3 regions of the Peribacillus sp. B-H-3 genome follow, and region 3 is predicted to be linked to each of the others. Evidence: riboswitches for the same ligand, from Rfam matches in the RefSeq annotation. Region 3 holds a riboswitch; each other region holds the start of a gene.
The links. A riboswitch is a leader RNA that binds a small molecule or an ion and turns the genes downstream of it on or off. The one in region 3 is predicted to bind thiamine pyrophosphate.
Positions count from the first base shown of each region.

Region 1: linked by a shared signal. The riboswitch ahead of thiT (energy-coupled thiamine transporter ThiT) and the one ahead of ACN6MY_RS12440 (3-oxoacyl-ACP reductase) in region 3 are both predicted to bind thiamine pyrophosphate.
Region 2: linked by a shared signal. The riboswitch ahead of ACN6MY_RS14395 (acetylornithine deacetylase) and the one ahead of ACN6MY_RS12440 (3-oxoacyl-ACP reductase) in region 3 are both predicted to bind thiamine pyrophosphate.

Region 1 is NZ_CP183879.1:1,385,206-1,393,076, forward strand. Features, by position in the region: gene ACN6MY_RS06840 (histidine kinase N-terminal domain-containing protein) at 228-1,370, opposite strand; TPP riboswitch at 1,577-1,679, shown strand; gene thiT (energy-coupled thiamine transporter ThiT) at 1,787-2,371, shown strand; gene ACN6MY_RS06850 (M28 family peptidase) at 2,604-3,962, opposite strand; gene ACN6MY_RS06855 (FeoA family protein) at 4,654-4,884, shown strand; gene feoB (ferrous iron transport protein B) at 4,881-6,878, shown strand; gene ACN6MY_RS06865 (FeoB-associated Cys-rich membrane protein) at 6,893-7,045, shown strand; gene ACN6MY_RS06870 (helix-turn-helix transcriptional regulator) at 7,115-7,585, shown strand; gene ACN6MY_RS06875 (universal stress protein) at 7,686-7,871, opposite strand, start outside.
Region 2 is NZ_CP183879.1:2,884,560-2,892,430, forward strand. Features, by position in the region: partial or broken gene thiE (thiamine phosphate synthase) at 1-89, opposite strand, end outside; gene thiD (bifunctional hydroxymethylpyrimidine kinase/phosphomethylpyrimidine kinase) at 76-900, opposite strand; gene thiM (hydroxyethylthiazole kinase) at 916-1,707, opposite strand; gene ACN6MY_RS14375 (ABC transporter substrate-binding protein) at 1,724-2,719, opposite strand; gene ACN6MY_RS14380 (ABC transporter permease) at 2,742-3,515, opposite strand; gene ACN6MY_RS14385 (ABC transporter ATP-binding protein) at 3,484-4,275, opposite strand; gene tenA (thiaminase II) at 4,259-4,930, opposite strand; gene ACN6MY_RS14395 (acetylornithine deacetylase) at 4,927-6,222, opposite strand; TPP riboswitch at 6,311-6,413, opposite strand; gene ACN6MY_RS14400 (nucleotidyltransferase family protein) at 6,540-7,100, opposite strand.
Region 3 is NZ_CP183879.1:2,498,122-2,505,992, reverse strand. Features, by position in the region: gene ACN6MY_RS12445 (aminotransferase class I/II-fold pyridoxal phosphate-dependent enzyme) at 1-1,142, opposite strand, end outside; gene ACN6MY_RS12440 (3-oxoacyl-ACP reductase) at 1,282-2,043, opposite strand; TPP riboswitch at 2,099-2,211, opposite strand; gene ACN6MY_RS12435 (DeoR/GlpR family DNA-binding transcription regulator) at 2,554-3,312, opposite strand; gene ACN6MY_RS12430 (DMT family transporter) at 3,611-4,504, opposite strand; gene ACN6MY_RS12425 (PLP-dependent aminotransferase family protein) at 4,652-6,043, shown strand; partial or broken gene ACN6MY_RS12420 (NUDIX hydrolase) at 6,070-6,414, opposite strand; gene ACN6MY_RS12415 (AraC family transcriptional regulator) at 6,572-6,667, opposite strand; gene ACN6MY_RS12410 (hypothetical protein) at 6,787-7,017, opposite strand; gene ACN6MY_RS12405 (VOC family protein) at 7,218-7,613, opposite strand; partial or broken gene ACN6MY_RS12400 (HAD family hydrolase) at 7,718-7,871, opposite strand, start outside.

The DNA of each region.
Region 1 (7,871 bases), 1.1 Mb from region 3:
CTATTGTACTGCGCATTTTATTTCATGAAGGATAGGGCTTGTCTAGTTTGTAACTAGTATAAGGAAAAAGATATGCACCAGTCAAAGGTTACGGTTTCCCGGCATAGAAGGCCTCTTATTTTGAAATACCCCTAATCAGGCAGGAATAAACGATTTGGAACAGGATTGGGGGAAGGATATAGGTGAATCCGTCCATAAAAAAACAGCTCCAATGGAACTGCTGATTTTTATGGATGTATTTCATAATCCAATCCTGGTTTAACACATGGAGTATGTATGGTAAAAGTCGTCAGTGAAGCAGAAGAGGTACAGCTTAATGTGCCGTTGTGTTTTTCGATAATTTCCCTGCAGACAAATAATCCAAGTCCTGTGCCTGTTTTTTTCGTGGTGGTAAATGGTTCGAATATAGTAGAAATAATGTCATCCGGAATTTTCGGACCATTGTTTGCAATATGCAGCGTAAGATAGCCTTCAGGGTTTTCCGCGGCGGTTATGCTTATGGATGGCAAATTGATACTTGAAATGACATCCAGTGCATTTAGAATGATATTGATGAAAACCTGTCTGAATTCTTCTTTAGCTCCATTGATATAAATCCCGTCTGGAATACTGACCGAGATGGCAGCATTCACCTCAAGGATGGCAGGATACAGGAACTCAATAACTTCATGGGCTAATTCACTCACAGAAAAGAGTTTTGCTTCATATACCATGCTTTCTTTTTTGGATAAATTCAGAAATTGGGTAATCCTATAATTGAGCTGTTCCAATTCTTTTGAAATGATATCCAAATATTTGATTTCAGTATTCTCTGACTGCAGAAGCTGAACAAATCCCATGATTGAAGTAAGCGGATTCCTGAATTCATGAACAAAGCTAGACGTCATCTGCCCGAGCAAGGTGAGCCTGTCCTTATGGGTTTGGCTCAGAAAATTATACTGTGATTCTATAATTTGTGTTTTTAGCTCTGAATAGTGTGAAACCGTGTAAAAAATGCACTTGTCAAAACATTCATTGATCCGCAGCAGCACATTACAGAGCTCTTCAGGGGATTTTTGCAATTCTGTCAGCCGGCAATAAATAATGGATCTGCCCAGTGAACAGTTGTGAATAAATTCATCAATATGTATATTTGCTTTGTAACGTTCACCGGCAACAAGATGGGAGTAGCTTTTAATATACTCGTCCACCAAGTTTTCCGGCTCACTTAGGGACTTGATGATTAAATCAAAAAAACGCTCCACATTTTCCGCGATATTCTCCATATATGGGTCATATGAGGAAATGTTGATCCTCTCATTCCATTCTGAAACAATACTTTCCTTATAGAAAATTAAAAAGTCAATAAATGTTTCATTAATAAACACCATTATGGCCTCCGACTAAGGTAAATTATAAGATCATTTCGTCCTAGTCCTAGTTCTAATTCTATAGTATAGAAAAAAAACCCTTTTTAACAGATAAAAATGTTCTTCAGTTTAATATTTTTAAGGAATAAAGTCAGTTTCTGCAGAAATTTTGTGCTTGTAAATTCCTGAAACAAGTAGTATATTTCTTTCGAGGATAAAAAAATATAGTAATCCACAAGGGGAGCCCTAACGGCTGAGAGTGAGCGATTGAGTTCAGACCCTATGAACCTGTTAGTTAATGCTAGCGTAGGGATGTGGTTTTGGATAAAAGCAATAAAGGGAATCCATTACCGCCCTGTATTGCTTTTTTTGCGTTTGCAAAAAAAACATGCAGGCAGGCTCTTGTAAGCTTCTCACTGGGGAGAAGGAGGAAAAATATGCAAAATAAGACATTGTTTATGGTTGAAGTGGCTGTATTTGCTGCTTTGGCACTGCTGCTTGATTTAGTATCTGGTTTTATCTTTTCAAGAATATGGCCTCAAGGAGGTTCGGTGTCCATAGCGATGGTCCCGATCTTTCTGATGGCATACCGCTGGGGTGTAAAAGGAGGGGTTGTGACAGGGCTGCTTTTGGGACTTCTCCAAATCGTTATTGGAAGCCCGGTTATTGCTCATCCTGTGCAGGGGTTTCTTGATTACTTCCTTGCATTTTCCCTCGTGGGAATATCAGGGATATTTATGAACAAAGTTGTCACCAGCTATAAAGAAGGCCATACCGGCAAGGGGAAAATGTACGGAATAGCCGGCATCCTTCTTGGAAGTTTTCTGAGATTTTTGTGCCATTTCACTTCAGGCATTGTATTCTTTGCGTCATATACGCCTAAAGGACAGAATGTGGCTGTTTACTCACTGGTTTACAATGGCACGTACATGCTGGCAAGCTTTATCCTGTCAGCGATTATAGTGGTGCTGTTATACTCGGGAGCTTCAAAGGTACTGATCAAAAAGTCTTACCAGGCATAGTATGGTGATGGTTTTTTTATCGGCATGTAATGATGTTCCTCGGGAAATATTACTGTGCTTTTGTTAATGCTGAAATCCTGTTTTTTTCCGCTTGTTGGCTGAAGCGGGAATCAGCAGATGAAATAGACGCAGCCCATATATTACGTAATGGGCATGCACATGACTGTATATACAATGATTCTGTCCCAAAAGAAGATAGGGGCTCGCTTAAATTTAGGCGAGCCCCTTTTTGTCAATCTACTGGACGGTCTTCAAATGGATATTTTACAATGGCGGGCGATTTCGGATCAGCTATTTCATAAGCTGACGAGCCGACAATCTTAGCAACTTGAAGCAATTTCTTTTTATCGATTTTATCCAGTGTATCTGTCGGCTGGTGATACCATGGTTCGACAGGCGAATGAATGAACAAGGCAGAAGGGATGCCAAGCTCATGGAACGGCTGGTGATCACTGCGGCCCAATTCACCGTAAGGAATGGTTTCTTTGAATATTTGGTAGCTGTATTTTGCACCAAGATCTGTCACCAGGTTTTTTTTGCCGTCAATTGTATACATGATCAAGCCTCCGGCTGGCTTGCCTTTACCTGCATCACGTCCGCCAATCATGTCCATCTGAAAGTGCGCTACCATCCGGTCTGTATCTGTCTTTGGAAGGTGTGCAGCATAGTAGGATGATCCGACAAGGCCTCTTTCTTCAGAGCCGAATGTCAGGAAGCGGATTTCGGTATCTGTTTTTTCTTTGGAAAGTACTCTTGCCAGTTCGAGGACAGCTGATACTCCGGAAGCATCATCATTAGCTCCGGGTCCGCCGTGTACAGAATCGTGATGGGAGCCGATGGTGATAACCTGGCCGGTTGACTTTTTGGAAGTGGGTTTCATGCTGGCGATAACATTGTAGGAGGTTTTTTCTATTTTTTGGATATCAACGTCCAGAGTCGCAGTGAGCTGTTCTGTTTTTAGCTGCTCTATAATCTTCAGCCCGGAAGACCGTGTGATGGCAACAGCAGGAATATTTTGCCCCTCGCCGGCCTGTCCAAATTGATTGCCTTCTGCAGAGTTGTTAAACATAATAACTCCAGCAGCTCCTTTGGCGATAACATTTGCGATTTTCTCAATGAAAGGAATGTCTCCCCGCTCAACCAGTGCGATTTTCCCTTTTACATCGCCAATTTCTTCTGGCTTTGCTTTGCCTGCATATACGAGTGGGGCAGTAACTTTTCCGCTTCCGCTTCCGCTGAATGCATACGGTTTTTCTTCAATATCCTGGCCGGCAATTTTTGCATATGCGTGATTTGTTTTAAAGTCATAAATAGGGAAAGGCTGAATTTTTGTCTTCATGCCAAGCTTCTTAAACTCATTTTCTATGTAATGTACAGCCTTCAGCTCCCCTTCAGTTCCAGCTTCACGGGGCTGTTTCGAAAGCAATGCAATGGTGTTGTACATTCTGTCTGCACTGAGTTTCTTAAGGAAGCTGCTTTGTACGGTTTGCTCATGATGGACAACCGGCTTCTTTGCAGCTGTAGCCTGTACGGTCCCGCCAGTCAGGACTAGTCCTGCAGCGAGTGCTAATCCCATAGATTTACGCTTCATAAAATTCCTCCTCAATTAAATAAAATTCTTCTTAATTATTATAGATGACAGAATATTTGTAAATTTAATTAATTCAGCAAATTTTGCAGATTTTCCGGAAGAAATGTTTGATAGTCTCGGAAAAGGTCGGAAAGATAGGGGAAAAGGCCAGCAGGAAATGGCAGCATTTGTCCGAATGGAGAAAAAACATTTTGGGTGCAATTGAAGAAAAATAAGGCTAAATGGCTAGTATAAGAGATTTAATTTAAATGTGAAAAGATAGCAAATTATCCAGTGCAGCAAAACCACCCAACTGAGGATGAAAGCTTTTATGGCACCATAGTGTTCCGTTCTAATCCCAATGACTTCTATATGTTTGTCACAGCTTTAATTAGCTGTACATAAGACCTGTGATCTCTCTGGAGCAGATATATAAGCCATCCGGAATTCATTCTTATTTACATGAAAGTCCTCTTCTGGAAAAAGAAGAAATGTAATTTTAGTTTTTAGAAGAATATTTCTTTCTATTTTCTTTTGTTATGTAATATAATGATAAATATCAAATGTAAATGATAATCATTTTCATATCATTAATTGACAAGATAATCTGTCATTGCGCTATTTTAGAACCAGGCTTCCAGTTGGGCTGCCTGTAATCCATATTAAAAAAACATATATTGAGATACATTTTTCACTGTTTGGGGGGATCAGCATGTTAACAGGCTTAAAGGCAGGGGAAAAAGCAGTGGTTTTTAGCATGGTAAAGACAAACCAGCTAGTGAGAAGAAGGCTGCTTGATTTAGGGATTTGTGAAGGCTCTGAGGTTTGCCTTAGATGCATCATGCCATTTGGCGGACCTTATATGATAGAGTGCAATGGGCAATCAGTTGCCATCAGGCGCAGAGATGCTAACGAGATAGAAGTAGAGCGGGAATTGGCATGAGCATTGCACTGCTTGGAAACCCGAATACAGGAAAAACCTCACTATTCAACCACTTAACTGGTTCATATGAATATGTAGGAAATTGGAGCGGCGTAACGGTAGAAAAAAAGGTAGGCACATTAAAGCATTCAAGCGGAAAGATTATTGATTTGCCAGGCGTATATACTCTCAATCCCCTTTCGCGCGATGAAGGTGTTGTCACTCAGTTCTTTTTGAATGAAACGTGCAGGACTGTGCTGAATATACTGGATGCCTCCCAGCTAGAAAGAAACCTTCATTTGACCATGCAAATCATGGAATATGGAAAGCCTATTGTTATTGGTTTGAATATGGGTGATGTTGCTGATAAACGAGGCATTAAAATTAATGCAGGTAAGCTGAGCTCCATTTTGGGATCGCCTGTTGTTCCGATAACCGCAAGAAATGGGTCAGGGTGTGACGAACTTGCAGAGGTAGTCGTTCAAGAAAACGTGCAGGTTCCTTTAAGTTCTTTCATTGATTATGGACAAGCGGTCGAGGAAGGCATTGTTCTTTTGGGAAAACAGCTGCCTGAAACACGATTATCTGTCCGATGGCTGTGCCTTCAGCTGCTGGAAGGGAATCCTGATGTAAAGCATTATCTTGAGCAATACGCTGATCATCAATGGCTTGAGGAGTTCATTTCTGTAATCAATCAAAAAGTCATAGCTGCCGGGAATTCGAAAAGCGCTGAATCTTATATATATGAAACAAGGCAGAAGAAGATAAAAGAAATCATTCATGAAGTAATGGAGCGCAAAGAGACGAAAACACTCACCTTGACAGATCGTGTGGATGCGATTGTGACAAACAAATACCTTGGCATCCCTATTTTTTGCGGCGTCATGTATCTCATGTTTATGCTGACTTTTGACTGGTTTGGCTTTCCATTATCCAATGCCCTGGATGCCTTCATGTCAGGTCCGCTGACTAAAACGATTACCCTGATCCTGAATGCAGCAGGTGCATCCGGTTTTATTAAATCGCTTATTTTGGATGGAATTGTGGCCGGTGTGGGCGGAGTGCTTGTATTTGTGCCACAGATCTTTATTTTATTCTTATTTATATCCATCCTTGAGGATTCGGGCTATATGGCACGGGTGGCTCTGGTAATGGACCGGCTGATGGAATCTGTCGGGCTGAACGGAAAAGCATTCATTCCCATGATAATAGGATTTGGATGCAACGTGCCCGGGATCATGTCTGCAAGAACAATTGAACAGCCTAAGGAAAGGCTGCTGACTATCCTGCTTACACCCTTAATGTCCTGCTCGGCCAGGCTGCCCGTTTATACACTTTTTGCCGGCGCGTTCTTTGTGCACAATAAGGCTTTAATCGTATTATCGCTTTATTTGCTAGGAATAGCAGTCGCACTTGTTCTGGCAAAGATATTTTCTTCCACCATTTTAAAAGGTGAAAGCTCCTTTTTTGTAATAGAGCTGCCGCCGTATCGCATGCCTCAGGGAAAAGCCCTTTGGAGAAGCACGTGGGATAAGGGAAAAGGCTTTGTTAAAAAGGCTGGAACATTCATTTTTGCAGGCTCCGTTTTTATTTGGCTGCTTTCTAATTCCGGCCTGTCCGGATGGGGAGTGAATATGGATGATAGTTTCCTTGCCATGATTGGCGGTACGGTCGCTCCCCTGCTGGCACCATTAGGATTTGGGACCTGGCAGGCTGGAGCATCGCTGATTACTGGATTTTTAGCAAAAGAAGCGATTATATCATCGATGAATATCATTTACCATACTTCAGGAGATGTTCGCCTGCAGGGATTGCTGGGTGATTTCTTTACACCGCTATCAGCATATAGCTTCATGGCATTTATCTTATTGTATATCCCTTGCCTGGCTACTACTGCGACTATCTTCAAAGAAACCAACTCTAAGAAATGGACGTTTTTTGCTGTTGTGTATGCTTTAATACTTGCCTACATCATTTCGATTGCCATTTATCAAGGAGGAAAATTATTTTTCTGACAGGAGGCAGCTTCATGATTAATTTCATTTTAGGCGCATTGATCATTGGATATGCATCATGGGCCATGTATAAATTCATCAGCAAATCTAAACAGGGAAAATGCGGTGCTTGTGCTTTAAAGAAGTCTTGTTCATCAGATTGCAGTACAGGCCCGTTAAAAAAATAAATGTGTTTTAAGCTGCCAGTACATGGCGGCTTTTATTTCTTGGCAGAGGCCTTAAAAGGCGGTGAGAGTGTGAATAAGCAGGATATTATTGAGATTGTCTCGGACAAGATCAAGCTTGTCAGGGTGGAAATGGGTTATACACAGGATAAAATGGCGGAAATAATAGGGCTGTCAAAAAAAACTCTGGTTCAAATTGAAAAAGGCAGAACCCAGGCTGGCTGGACGGCAGTGATTGCCATATGTGCGCTTTTTCGCGAAAGCGATGTTATACAGTCTTCCTTTGGAGGAGATCCGCTTGAAGCGGTTGAAACGGTCGCCAGGGCTGGTGCTGTTTTTAAAAATGAAAAAACAATGGGCGGCAAGGTCTGGTGGAAGGAGGTTTCTGCCAAATACGGATTTGTGCTTCAGCAAAATATAATCAGCCAGCATTACCGTATATTGGATGAGGATAATTACCGGCTTTACAGTACAGCCGACAAACTAGATGCAGTACAAAGGTACCAAGAGCTGGTGAACGGGATGCAGAATAAACCAAGTTGAATTTGATGCAGATAATCGGCGGCTGCATGGTGCTGATGCAGCCGCCAGTCAAAAGCAGAGCCTTTTGGAAACAGAAGTTTAGATAGGGGGATGTTAAGCACTATTTAGCTATCAGGACAGGACAAGATGCATCCTTAATTATGGAGCTCCCGGTGCTACCCGTGAACAATTTTTGAATCCCCGATTTTCCGCTGTTTCCGACTATAATCACATCAGCACCAATTCGCTCAGCATAGCTGGTGATGCTTTCTACAGGATTCCCTTCGAGTATTTCAAAGTTCCCGTC
Region 2 (7,871 bases), 390 kb from region 3:
TGAACGGGATCCTTCAGGCAATTTAAGCTGCCCATGATCAGATAAACTTTCAGATATTCACGGACTGATTTATTATCATTTCTTAACATAATCTTGTTCTCTCTTTCTTTGCTGATAGGCCCAATGATTCGTAGGCCCGTGACCTCCGCCAATGAAAAGAGTTTCTTCGATTGCCGCCTGGATAAATAGTTTGGCTGTTCTGACAGCATCTATGACACTGCTGCCCTTGGCTAACTCTGCGGCAATTGCGGCTGAGAATGTGCAGCCTGTTCCGTGTGTATGTTTGGTGTCTATTCTGCTGCTTTCCAGATAGATATAATTAATCCCGTCATACAGCAAATCAATCACTTTATCGCCTGATTCATCATGTCCGCCTTTAATGACGATAAATTCTGCTCCCATTTCAAAGATTCTGATTGCAGCTTGTTCCCGTTCATGCAAGGAAGTAATAGAGCTTCCCGTTAATGCTTCCGCTTCAGGAATATTAGGAGTAACTACCTTTGCCAGCGGAATCAAGTGTTTTTTTAGCGCATTTACAGCTTCCTGCTTTAACAGAGATGCTCCTCCCTTTGCAATCATTACCGGATCAACCACCAGGTTTTTCATTCGATATTCTTTCACTTTTTCTGAAACTGTTTTAATAATTTCACTGCTGAAAAGCATGCCTGTTTTTACGGAATCTAATCCCATGTCAACAGCTATGGCGTCTAATTGATCACTGACTGCTTGGGGCGGGAGAGGATAGACTCCTTGGACACCAAGCGTATTTTGTGCAGTTACAGCTGTTATGGCAGACATACCATAGGCTCCAAGCTCTTGAAAGGTCTTGATATCAGCCTGTATGCCTGCCCCCCCGCTGCTGTCAGAACCAGCAATTGTTAAGGCTTTACATTTTGTCATCTTTGTACTCTCCTTTCACTCGATAACACGGATTTTCTGTCTTTCATCGAGTTCTTTTACTGAAACCTTCGATAACTGGTTGAGAAATTCAATCTGGAAACTTCCTGGGCCATCTACCAGCGTTTTCTCGGCTGCCAGCTCGGCTGCCACTCCATAAAAAGCGCAAGCCTCTGCAGCTGCTTTTAGAGGATTGCAAGATGAGGCTGCAAATGCCGCCGTGACAGAGCTAAGCAGGCAGCCTGTCCCTGTTACCCTTGTTAAAATATGATGTCCATTCCCGCACAGGTAGGCAGTTTTTCCATCTGTAATCACATCTTCTTTGCCTGTAATCACTGAGATGCAGCCAAACTTTTGGGCGGTTTTCCGTGCCAAGCTTATTACGTCCACTTTCCCATCGCCAGCATCGACACCTTTTATGTTCCATTCTTCTCCAATTAAATGGGAAGCTTCTGCAGCATTTCCTCTAAGTATCGTAACCTGAACTTCCTCAAGAATCCGTTTTGCTGATTCTGTACGATAAATTGTTGCTCCTGCCCCAACCGGATCAAAGACAACCGGCACACCATGTTCATTGGCAGATTTTCCTGCTATGATCATAGACTTAACTGCCTTTTCATCAAGTGTCCCCATGTTTAACACTACGGCGCTGGATATTTTCGCCATATCGGCAACCTCTTCATGTGCATGGGCCATGACAGGTGATGCTCCCATGGCCAATAAGCCATTTGCGGTAAAATTGGTTACAACAATATTCGTAATATTATGGATAAGAGGATTATTCATCCTTACTTTTTCTATCGTATCCATTCTGCTCTCTCCCGTCTTAAATGTTTTCAAATGCTTCGCTTGCTTTAACGTTTGTTTTTATCACTTTACTGTCATGCAGCCACTTTGTTATTCTGTCCCAGGATGCGGGATCTTGATAGCCAAACGGCTTGTTTTTCGCATCCATCAGAGGTAATAAAATGTTCAGGCTTTTGGTTTCAATATCTTTTTCAAGCGGAGAAGTTTTTTCTTCATGCTTTAATAGAATTGATAATCCCTTATCAGGTTGTTTTTGTACAAATTCCTGCCCCTTTTTAATGGCTGACATGAATTTTTTATAAACACCCGGTCTTTCTTTTAGCCCTTTATCACTAGCAACAAGCACCAGCTCATAATAATCTGGCACTCCGTAGTCTGAGGGATTAAAGCTTCTCATCTTGTGTCCTTCTTTTTCAAGCAGCAGTTTTTCGTGATTGATATACCCGCCGATCAAGCCATCAGTCTTCTTGGCTGCAAGCGCCGGGATAAGATTGTAGCCGACATCTGCCATTTTCACTTTTTGGGGATTCCCGCCATCATTTTTTACCATTGTATGTACAATTGCTTCATCTAGCGGTATGGATGGATAGCCTACCATTTTCCCCTCTAAATCACTTGGAGATTTCACCTGGCCGTCTGCAGGCACCAGCAATGTATTTAATGGATGCCTGACTATTGCGCCGATCGATTTAACCGGTATATTTTCTGACCTGGCTATAACGATCTCTGGCTGGTAACTGATTGCTAAATCCATTTTTCCTGCGGCGACCAGCCTTAATGGATCGTTTGTATCTGCCGGCATTTTAATATCCACATCCAGTCCTTGTTCTTTAAAGTAACCCTTCTCTTGTGCAGCATATAAAAATGAGTGAACGGCATTTGGATACCAGTCCAGCATCAGACTGACTTTCTGCAAATGATTATTTGAATGCTTCTTATCTGCCTGATTGTCACCTGAGCAGCCGCCGATCAATGTAAGGCAAATAACCGTAAAAAGAATAAATAGTTTTTTCATCAATATCGTTTCCTTTCTTTAATTAGCTCTCTGCATGAAAATGATGTTTCAGCACTTTTTTTTCAAAAACTGTAATTAGAAAAAATAAGATCATGCCAAGCAGGGAAAGAAGAAAAACAGAAGCGAAAACGGCATCTGCCTGCAGGTTTCCTGACATTCTGCGACTAAAATATCCAAGTCCTGCACTGCCTCCCAGCCATTCGCCAATCGTTGCGCCTACAACGCTGTACACGGCCGCCATTTTCAGGCCAGATAAAAACACAGGTAATGCAAGCGGTATCTGCACTTTCCTGAAAATTTGAAATCTGCCGGCGCCCATTGTCCTAAGCAAGTCGCTGTATGAACTTTGTCCTAGCCTTAATCCATCGTATGTACTGACGGCAATAGGGAAAAATGCTGTCAAGATGGTTACAGCTACCTTGCCCCAGATGGAATACCCAAACCACATAATGAAAATGGGCGAAATCGCAATAAGGGGAACAGTTTGTGAAATAACCAAAAAAGGGTAACAAATTTTTTCCAGCACTTTTGAAAAATGCATGGCTATACCCAGCAAAATCCCCCCTGCTGCAGAAAGAATGAATCCGATTAGCACCTCCTGCAGAGTTACAGTCACATGCTGCAGCAGGATCATGGCATTTTCATTAAGAGATGTGAAAATTGCTGTTGGAGCCGGAAGAATAAATGATGGAATATCCCCCCTTTTGACCATCCACTCCCACAAACTTAAAAAAATGACTGCAGCAAGAATAAATAAACCATAATTATTGCTCCATTGTTTCCATGTGCTCTTCATGCTGAATCAGCCTTTCCAATTCTTTTCTTTTCTTCAAAAAAAGCGGCTCGTAAATAAAATCCGGAGTCCTTGGCCTCGGAAATTCCACCTTTATTTCTTTAAGGCTTCCTTCCTTTTTACCAAGTATATAAATTCTGTCACTTAACAATATCGCTTCCTCAAGATCATGCGTGATAAATAAAACGGTTTTCTCCAGCTCTCCCCACAGCTCCAGCAGCCAGCTTTGCATGCTGCGTTTTGTCATTGAATCAAGTGCACCAAAAGGTTCATCCAGCAATAAAAGGTCTTTGCCTGTCATAATTGTTCTTAAAAAGGCAGCTCTTTGCTTCATCCCACCTGAAAGCTCATGAGGATAAGCATTTTCATAGCCGGATAATCCAAACCTGTCAATCCATTCCACAATTTCTTTTGTGCTGCGTTTTTTATCTGCCCCTGAAAGTTCCGCCGGCAGAAGCATATTTCCAAGCAGTGTCCTCCAAGGCATCAGCAGATCCTTTTGCGGCATGTATCCTACCTTGCCAAGTATATTTTTAGATAACAAGCCTTTAAGTGCAATACCTCCTCTATCAGGCTGAAGCAAACCTGAAATCAGTTTAAACAGAGTGCTTTTTCCTGAACCGCTGGCACCAATGACCGAAACAAATTCTCCTTGCTTTACTTTCATGGACAGATCTATAAAAATAGGTTTTTTGCCTTTTTCAGCGGGAAAGGCAAATGACAGTTTTTCTATTAACAGCATATAGTCAAACAGGCCAATCATCTCCTTTGTACACGCTGTCCCAGAACATATATTCAAAGCGTGAAGATGTCATGAAATGGTCAGTGAGAATATCAAGTTCCAACATAGGCTTTCCATCTGCCAGTGAATCCAGGAGCTTGATCAGCCACTGTGCAACCTTGCCGAATTCCTCAGAAGCATACATTGAGACCCATTCACCGTATAAAGGATGTGCGTCAGAGCCAGGGTATTTTTTTTTGAGCATTCTCCCGATTTCCCAGTAGCTCCACATACATGGTAAAAGAGCTGCAGCTAATTCTGCAAGGGATCCATTTTGTCCTGCATTAAGCATGTATCCTGTGTATGCAAGGTTTGTTGGGGTAGGTGAGGAATCTTCCAAATCACGGCAGCTTATACCAAATTTTCTTGCGTAGTTCCGGTGCAGCTCCATTTCACCGTGCAGTGTCTCATTCAGAATCCCGGAAAACTCACTCATCGTCTGAAAATCACGGGCTTTTAAGACCCCTAGAGCAAATAGCCTGCTGTATTCAATTAAAAAGATATAATCCTGCTTCATATATCTGATAAAGGCTTCTTCAGGCAATTCACCAGTGCCAATACCGGTAATAAATGGATGATGGTGTGTTTTTGCCCAAATTTCCTGTACATTCCGATGCAGTGTTTGAGTAAATGTCATTCCTTACCCTCCTTTTTGGTGTTGCACCATTTCGAAATAAATAATGCCATGACCTTCATATAATCGATTAATTGCCGAAATTCAATTTTTTCGTTTACCGCATGTGCATCTTCAAGCTTTCCAGGTCCAAAGATGACTGCAGGAATACCTTTATGGCCAAACCATCCAGCATCATTAACAGTCTGAGACATGCCAGTACGCGGTTTCTCTGTTAATTGCTCGTTGAATGATGACATTAGCGTTTGGGTTCCTCTATGATTTAGGTCAAGCTCCAGTGAAGGAAAGATTTCTCCCCTATCCTCAAGCATGGATTTCCCTCCCCATTTAAAAACCGGCATATTTTCACTAAGCCAGGGATCAGAAGCAGCCACACGCCTTACATGATTTTCTATATCCTTTATGATTTTTTCATGATTTTCATCAGGATAAAAATGTACTGTTATCCAGAGTGAACACCTATCTGCAATGAATGCGGCATGCCGCCCTCCTTCAATAACTGCAGGGTTTATCGTATTGGAGCCGGGAGGGAAACCAGCATACGACTTTGTCACAGCCCAGTGGCGTTCCAATTCCTGAAGGCTTTCTATAATCTTCATCATTTTTTCAATGGCACTTGCTCCGAAAATCCCTCCGCCTGCAGTATTCATCCTTGACCGGAGTCCATCATGAAAAGTTTCTTTGCCCTGAATGGTTATCCAGCCTGTTATAACACCTCCCTGTCCCTGAATATGCATATCACTTGTATCAGCAACAATAGCGAAGTCTGCTGTATAGCCCCTCTCGATGCAGGAAAGTGTGCCAGTTTCTCCTGCCTCCTCACCAGTAACAGATTGAAATTGCAGATCGCCATTGAGAGGGATTTCAAGCTCTTTTAGGAGCTTAATGGCCATCAGGGAGGCAGCGATACCTCCTTTCATATCTGCAGCGCCTCTGCCATATAGATAGGGACCCTTCAGGCTTGCAGTAAATGGATTATTATCCCACCCGCAAATATCCCCCGTTTCCGCCACATCCACATGTCCGTTAATAATTAAACTGTTATATGTATTGCTTGATTTTCCCGGCATAACGCCAGCAACGTTCCAATCGCCGGGATAAAGTTCCCACTTCTCAGTTTGAAAACCGAGTTCTTTTAAGTAGCTGTCCATATAATCCTGGATGCTGGCTGTGTTTCTGGCAGGGGGGCTAATTGTCGGAAAAGCTATGAGCCGGGTTAAAAGCTGCAGCAGTTCCTCGCTCTTTTCTTCAGCTTTTTGTGAAATGATGCTGGCTAATGCGCTGTAACCCTCCATGTTATACATCTCCTTCGTTTGAAATATGAAAAGCCCGCTCCTGAAATAGGGAGCGGGCGGAAAGGCAATGCCAATATAAAAGATGACAAAAACGTTTCTTTCAGCTTCCCTACGCTGGTATGATCCAGATCAGGTTCAAAGGGTTTAGAACAATTGTTCAGTCTCAGCCAATGGCTCCCCTAGTGAAATTCGTACATATGTAATTTTTCATTAAGAAGGTTTTTATAATACCTTTTAATGTGAATCTAAGATAGCATACTAAAAAAAAGTTGTAAAGAATAATTCCTTTTCATGGCTCCTGCTTTCCTGTGTTTAATTCAGCTGAATATCTTAATTTCTGGCCATGTTTGATCCCAGCCTTTCTTAGCCCTGCGATCCTTGTAAACCTGATGATAAGGACCAGACTTGGAAAAAAGGGGGGTGGGCCTCACCTCTAGTGCCAGAAGATCATTAACACCCCAGGGTGCAGCCAGTTCCACTTTGCCTTTTTCATTGAAACGGACTCCCAGTGCTGTGGCTGTTTCAGGAAAATTAGACATAGCCTCATATGATGAGGAATAGGGCTCCATGTGATTCACTTTATGCATCCTGGCTTGATTTTTAACAGACCAGGGCAAGTCAGGGAGAATTTTGCCAAGTCTCAGCTCCAGCTCTTTTTCATAATCTTCTTGTATATTCGTTTTATCAAAATAAATCACATCAATATCAGGAAGCTGCGTTTTTATTGTATAGCCGTGCAGCACATCCCAAACCTTTGAGCGGACAAAGCCTGCACATATCCACCAGTCAGGCAGGTTAAGCTGCCCGGCGGCCTGCAGTACGCTAAGCATCCAGGAATCTCTTTCAACTAAAAAAACAATGTCTTTTCCGCTTTTCATCTTTTCTCTCCTTGCTGGATAATGGCTTGTTTAAATATAGAAGATTCTCACTAAGGATTATTCCTGTTCATGCTATAAACCATGTCACCATTTCATGACAAAGCCAGCCGAAGAAAATATCACTATTTTATCTTACTGCTTATCTATCTTTTATGGTATAATATGGGACAAAGTTAAATTGTTTTTTCATGGTAATTCGTATTTTTTTAAAGTCTTGAATATAATTAAAAAACAAGCGCCTTTAACGTGCTTGCGCTTGATTAAAAATGGCCGCAGCACTGCCAATACTGCGGCCAAACATGAATCGCAAGTGAGCGCTGCCTTATGCACAGAGTTATTTTTTGCCCGTCCGCCTATCAGGGCGGGTTATTTTTTTACAGCCGATGCAATTTGAACAATAACGCCAAATAACACCACAACAAATGTCGCAGTTGCAAGGTCCATAATCTCACCCTCCCCTCTGGAAGGAAGACACCGCTCACTGCTTCAACATGCCTTTATTATCATTGTAACCAAAATATTGAAATCAGCAAACTAAATTTTCGGAAAATTTATTTTTCATAAAAGAGATACAAGCAGCCTGCATCCATACTTTTGAATTGGGATGCGTGAAATTACCCCTAATTTTAATGTACTACATATACTTTTTTGCGGCTAAACTTTTTGACTTTACTTTCTTGCATCCGCAATAACTTCCAGGTCTATGTAACTATCTTGCCTTGTTGTTTTGGTCTTTGACTTGTTATGGAGCCTTATCCCTATATAAAGCCT
Region 3 (7,871 bases):
ACGGCTTGTACCGCCTCTTTTAAAACTCCTTCATCCTGCACCATCGCAATCCGGACAAATCCTTCCCCAGATGGACCAAAGGCACTTCCAGGCGTCACCAATACTCCTGCTTTTTCAATCATATCCATGGCAAAATCCATGGATTTTTTATAATGAGAAGGAATCCTGGCCCAGATGAACATGGTGGCTTTGGGCTTTTCCATCTCCCATCCTATTTCCGTGAACCCTTCACAGAGGACGTCCCGTCGCTTTTTATATGCCTCCCTCGCTGTTTCCACACAGTGCTGATCACCTGTAATGGCAGCGATGGCCGCCTTTTGAACCGGCAGAAACATGCCATAGTCCATGTTTGACTTTAGGGCTTTTAATTGAGCCACAACCTCTTTATTCCCTACGCAGAAACCAATCCTGGCCCCTGCAAGGCCATAGCTTTTGGATAAGGAATTGAATTCCACACCGACTTCCTTTGCACCCGGAAACGAAAGAAAGCTTTTGCCTTTCAGGCCGTCAAATACAAGCTCACTATAGGCATTATCATGAAGAATGATGATGTCATATTTTTTTGCAAATGCCACTAATTCGGCATAAAAAGAATCGGGTGCCACTGCAGCAGTAGGATTATTGGGATAAGACACCAGCATAAGTTTGGCTTTTTCTGCTATCTCCGCCGGGATATCGTCGAGCCGGATCACATTTCCATTCTCTTTTTTCTGTGGCATATAATATAGCTCAGCTCCTGCAAGCAGCGGTCCGTGAATAAAGGCAGGATAAGCTGGATCCGGGACCAGCACCAGATCTCCCTCATCTACAATCGATAATGAAATATGGGTGAGTCCTTCCTGGGAGCCTAATAATGAACAAATTTCTGTTTTTGGATCAAGTTCAACATGATATCTATTCTGATACCAGCCGCTCACCGCTTTCAGCATGCCACTCTGGTCGTTAATCGCATATATGTAATTCCTTTCATCGAATGCTGCCGAGGACATAGCCTCAATGATATGTCTGGCCGGCGGGATATTGGGCGTACCGATGCTTAGATCAAATACAGGCTCCCCCTTCACCTCACGTTTTCTCCGGATTTCTGTCAGCTTAGTGAAAATACTTTCCCCAAACAGTTCCATTCTCTTTGCAAATTTCATGGGTTCCTCCTTTATGAAGTTCATAGTTCATATACTTGAGTATTTTTACATTATCCTATCAAACAGCCTCTTTTGTCAAAATAGTCTGAAAGACATGGTAAAGAAAAAGCGCCCATTTAAGAAGCGCCCTTCATCCATATCAATCCATCACCAATCCTCCATCCACCACCAGGTTCTGCCCCGTGACTGCCCGTGCCCATGGAGATGAGAAGAATAGTGCAGTATCCGCCAATTCCTCAGGTGTTGTTACTCTTTTTAGCGGAGTCGCAGACCGGATGATTCCAAACACCTCTTCAGTCGTAACACTGCTTGCATCCGTCTGCTGAAGAAGGCCTCCGGAAATCATGTTGACCGTGATGCCGTACTGTCCGAGCTCCTTCGAAAGATTGCGGGTAAAGCCCAGCAGTGCTGCTTTGCCGGTAGTGTATTCATGATAGGCAACCACTGGATTCTGAAACAAATTGGTGCCGATGTTGATGATCCGCCCAAACTCCATTTCCTTCATATCAGCCGCACATGCCTGTACCGTGTTTAAAGCACCCTTTATACTTCCCTCAAATTGAGTGTTGAACCCGTCCCATTCCAACTCAAAAACATTCTTCTGGGTAAGGGGATTAAACTGAAAATCGATCAAAGCGTTGTTCACAATGGTTGTGATTCCGGTATGAAAGTATTCCTTTGCTTTAGCAGCCATTTCATGAACTTCATTTTTGTCCCGAACATCCGCCTTTATGGCAATAACCTTGTTCCCTAAATTCTTGGCAAGCTCCTCGGCTTTTTCTTTGCTCTTATAATAATTAATCACCACATTTGCCCCTTCTTTTGCAAAAGCGGCTGCTATGGCAGCACCCAAACCCCTTCCCGCACCTGTTACCAATACAGTTTGTTCTGATATCTTCATATTTGCTTCCTCCTCTAATATAAAAAAACTAGGACACAGAAAGGTCCTAGTTTTATTCACTAAAAAACTACTTCCCTCCGCTGGCATGATCCAGATCAGGTCCATAAGGGTCAAAAAGCTCCTTCGCTTTTTTCTCAGCCTGGAATACAGGCTCCCCTAGTAGAATGCTATATACGGTTGTTATCTTTTATTTTATAACTTTATTACCAAATCGGAAAGGATTATGAATTTGCTCTATTTTTTTAAAAGAAGGGAAAATGCAGATGGATCTCTGGATCAAAGGGTTGTCCTCCTTTATGGTATGCTCAATTCTAAACCTTGGGCTTGTTCTTAATTCCTTCCATAAACCTTTTTTCGAGAAGTGCTCATTTTTGTTCCTGTGAACCCGTCTCTGAACCAGCTTTCATCTGATCGGCCTTCATTTTGGTCTTGAGACCCTTCCTCTAAACCATTTCCTAACGGATCCGCCGCAGTTTTGGTCCCAAGAACACTGCCTGCATGCGCCACTAATTACACCGTCTGAACCTGAATTCCCTTCTCCTTCAATCCATCTTCATACAATCCCTCAATCTCTCCATTCGTAATGACCAGGCTGATATTGGAGAGGTCGGTGATGTGCGCGAAGGTGCGCACCCCGAATTTGCTGGCGTCTGCCAGTAGGATCGTCTGGTCAGCGATGTTCAACATATGCTTTTTTAACAGCGCCTGGAATTCATTCGAATCTGTCAGCCCTCTTTCGAGATGGACTCCCTTGCAGGAGAGGAAGGTCTTATTGACATGATAGCTGGAGAGCGAGCGTTCTGCGAGCGGACCAACATAGGATAAGGACTGTGGAAGAAGCTGCCCTCCAGTAGAAATGACACGTATCTGTTCTTTTTTGCTGAGCTCTACGGCCACTTTGATGGAATTGGTCAGCACGGTCAGCTGCATATCCGGCAGCTCCTTTGCCATATACCAGGCCGTCGTGCTGGCATCCAGCACGATTTGATCTCCTTCTTCAATCAGTTGGATTGCTTGGAGGGCAATTCGCTTTTTTTCTGAGGCATTCTTGATTTCTCTTTCTACATAGGAAATCTCAGACTCTTCTTTTTGTACACTTACAGCGCCTCCATGGCTTCTCCTCAGCAGGTTTTCCTTTTCCAGCTTTTCCAGATCTCTGCGGATTGTCTCTTCCGTGACTGAAAAAATTTTGCTCAATTCGGTTACCCGGACACTCATCCTCTCATTGACTAACTCTACAAGCTTTCGTTGACGTTCGGCTACAAGCACTCCATACACCATCCTATACTTTATTTATGTTTGTTTGTTTTTGGATATTCTTTGTTTTGATAGTTGGATTATATCATTTCATTCACAAAACAAAAATACTCACCTGTTTTTTACTGGATATTTTATTTTTTAAAAAAACAGCCCCACCAACAGGGACTGTCATATTCCATTATTCATTTGTATGATTGCCAAACGTTTCATTCCAAATGAAAAACCTCTTATCCTTGTTTGACAGGCACCGAATGTTGTTCACAATAATAATCCCAGACTGCCCCGAATGCCCTGCGTACTAATTTTGTCAGGGCTCGTTATTTAAAGGAACTCCCGGTTTCTTTGAGAACCGTCTGGCAGCTGCCACACAAAATACAACGGCAATATTCACTGCGACAAGCAGCCAGCTGACTTTCTCATGGAGAATTACAGAAGCAAGCAGAAGTCCAAAGAAAGGCTGGAGAAGCTGCAGCTGTCCGACTGCTGCTATGCCGCCCTGGGCAAGTCCTCGATACCAGAACACAAAGCCAACAAGCATGCTGAATATGCTGACATAACCAAGGCTGAAGAAGGCAGGATGGCCTATGCCCTTCCACGTGACCGGAGATAAATACAATGAGAGCAGTAGCATAATGGGCAGCGACAGAACAAGAGCCCAGGATATCACCTGCCAGTCCCCCAGCCTGCGTGAGAGCCTGGCTCCTTCTGCATATCCGAGGCCGCATACGATAATCGAAAACAGCATAAAAGTGTCACCAGCCGATGATGATTGTCCTCCCTGGAAAAGGGCATAGCCAGTGACGAGTAAGCTGCCTGCAGCAGAAAAAATCCAGAACGCCGGACGGGGATGCTCCCCACCCCTGAGTACTCCAAAGATTGCAGTCGAGAGCGGAAGAAGCCCAATGAAGATAATGGCATGGGCAGAAGGTACATATTGAAGGGCTAATGCGGTCAGCAGCGGAAACCCAATGACCACTCCAAAGGCCACGACTAAAAGAGGGACTATGTCGCCCCTTGAAGGGCGCTGCTGCCGGAAGACTAGAAGAAGAGCACCTGCCAGTACACCTGCAATCGAAGCCCGGCAGACAGTGAGGAACAGCGGATCAAAGTCTCCCACTGCCAAGCGTGTTGCGGGCAGTGACCCGCTGAAGATGAGTACTCCTATAAACCCATTCACCCATCCATTTACAGCTTTGTTCATTCACTTCACCTCGTATCTTATTTTTTGATCATGGAACGTCTTATCAAACTCCTTGTTTATGGATTACAATGACTATAAACTGGAAAGATTTTTTAGCAAATAGCCAGTTTTCGTAAAATTAGCCATGCCAGTTAGGAGAAACCACACATGGATATCACGATTTTTTTAAATCGAGGAATGGATGCTCCGCTTTATCAGCAGCTCTATCAGTTTTTTAAAGAAAATATTCATAAGGGCAGGATTCAAAAAGGAATGAAGCTTCCTTCCAAGAGGGGCCTCGCATGTCAGCTGTCCATCAGCCAGACAACCGTAGAACGAGCTTATGAACAGCTTGCCGCTGAAGGTTATATTGTGAGTAAGCCAAGAAGCGGCTGGTTTGCTGATTATGAGGATTCTGATTTTCCTGACATTCATACAGTGGGCAGAGGATCCATCAACCCAGAACCAAAAGAAAATAAACGATTGATCGATTTTCACTATGGAAATGTGGATTCTGCCCGCTTTCCATTTTCCTCATGGCGGAAATGCATGGTCAACGTTTTAGACCAATTTGGTCCAGAGCTTTATCATCCGGGACATGTTTTAGGAGAGCTGGAACTGAGGACCCTCATTGCAGAGCATCTGTACCATTCACGCGGCGTCCACTGTCTCCCTGAGCAAGTCATCATCGGTGCCGGGAACCCTGTCTTAATGCAAATTTTATGTAAAATGTTTGCCCCTGGCAGTTCCATAGGTTTTGAAGACCCTGGTTATCCAAGAACGAGAAAAATTTTCGAATTAAATACTATGAAGGTCCTTCCGATACCGGTGGATGAAGAAGGAATCTGTATCGAGAAACTCCAGGAAGATCAGCCAAGTCTTGTATATGTCACGCCTTCTCATCAATTTCCGCTGGGAACAGTTATGACAATGAACAGACGAATTCAGCTCCTGAAATGGGCGGCAGAAAATGAATCATACATTATTGAGGATGACTATGAGGGGGAATTTAGATACAGCAGTCTTCCTGTTCCATCCCTGCAGGGCCTGGATCAGCATAGCTCTGTCATTTATATGGGCACCTTTTCAAAATCCCTCCTGCCTTCACTGCGCATCAGCTATATGATTCTGCCGAGGCCGCTCTTAGAAAAAGGCAGGGAAATCACTTCTTTGTATAAACAAACGGTATCCTGCCACAGTCAGTTAACCCTGACTGAATTCATTAAATGCGGAGAATGGCAGAGGCATACAAACAAAATGAGAAAATTATACCAAAGAAAAAGAGGAATTCTATTAGAAGCCATACAAAGTGAGTTTGGAAGGAATGTAAAGATCCGCGGAGAGAACTCTGGACTTCATCTCCTGCTGGATGTGTACTCTGCCTATCTGGAAACAGAGCTGATCGAGAAGGCAGTAGAACATGGCGTGAACATTTATCCTGCTTCTCATTTTTATAAAACACAGCCTCCTCCTTCAACCATCTTCCTTGGTTTCACAGGGATTTCTGAAGAACTCATACGAGAAGGCATAGGAAAACTAAAAGCTGCCTGGGGGCTATAACACGGCAGCTTCATTGTTCCTGGTATTTAAAATTCTATCAAAAATGGATGTGCAGCCTCATCCAGGCAGTACTGAATTCTTTCCCTGAAATTCCGATAAGTGACCATTTCCAGCGCTTCTTCTATAGGATAAAATCCTACCTCTAAACTCTCCGGTGATGTCTCAGCCCTGCCTCTAATCGGTCTGGCCAGGAACAAGGTATTGCATATTGAACTCTTCACATTTTGGAAGATGCCGCAGAATATGATTACTTCAATATCGATTCCTGATTCCTCTTTCACTTCCCTGATCACAGCATGCTTCAACGATTCTCCTTCTTCCACCTGGCCTCCCGGCATTTCCCAGCCGCGTCTGGGTCCCTTGATTAATAGATGTGTAAATGACGGATGTGCTTTGACTCATTCCTCTGGTAATTTAAGTTATGTAAATATTTTACTATAATAAAATATAAAGCTCTTTTCTAAGAGATTGTTGCTTTTTAAAGTTCTATGAGGCGATTCCATTGTTAAATAGCCCAGAGGCAAATGATCAATCCGCAAACTGCTCTCTATATTTTTTTGGCGTGTGACCGTATTTATTCTTAAAAATCCCATAAAAGTAGCTAATATTATCATAGCCGGCCATTTCGATGATTTCAGCAGCAGAAAGACTTGAGCTTTCAAGCAGCTGCTTCGCCTAGGTGAGGCGCTTTTCCTGGACCAGCTCTTTGAATGTATAACCCGTCGCCCTTTTTATATGCTTGCTTAAGGAATAATGAGTTTATTCCAGCTTTTAGACATTTTATATAAAGAAGCCTCCCGGTAATGTTCATCAATATACTTCATGGTTTGGACCATGAGATAATGACGCGGCGAGTGATGCTCCGTCTTTTTCAGTTTATCAGAATGCTTTATGAGTTCGATCATTAGCAGTCCCATATAAAGCTTGATGGAGGAATCTGACAACAGAGTCGGATACATGATTTCATCAATCATTTTCCGGATCAGCTCCTGAATGCTCTCGACATCCGAAACGACTTTTAGTTGTTTATATTTGGCCTGTTTTGGTTTTGTCGTATGTGATACATTAAACTCTCGTGGTTCATTCTTTAAATCCTGAAGATTCCATCCATAGTGATATTCATCAAAAAAAGCCGCCAGTTTGGCAGCCCAGTATGTAATCCTTACATTAAATTTTATTTAGCTTCCTTATCCGGCTGATGGATTCCAAAAAGATTTCCTTCTGGATCTAAATAGTATCCCTGCCACGCCATCCCCGGAAGTGCATATTTGGCCATGGCAGTCTTTCCGCCATACTCCAATATTTTGGCTTCTGTCTCAGCATAATTTTCCACTCCCATGGTACAAGCAAAGCCATTCAATGCCTGATTCGGTTCCGGCGGCGCGCTCTGCCTCTGCATCAATGCGCCATTAATGCCGGGGTCCTCCTCCTTACCGGTAACCGCACCGAAGTATGGCATGCCGGCGTACTCACTCCAATCCTGGAATTCCCATCCAAATACCTCACCATAAAATTTCCTGGCCCGCTCCATGTCGCTAACATGAATCTCGAAATGAACTAACCTTCCCATAATGGCCTCCCTATTTGAAATATTCGGTGTATGTATACGTTTACAGATTCTATCTATTATTATATACAGGATCGAATTAAATTCAATGGCAGGCAGTCAAGGAATCATAGAAGTTCTTTATCACTTTGCAGAGACAGAAATTGAATAATGGTTTTCATGACAGCATCTTCTTCATTCGATCTAGTAATAAAATTGGCTGCAGCCTGAATTTCTGGAAAGGCATTTCTCATAGCAAAGCTATATGTACCTGAAGCCATA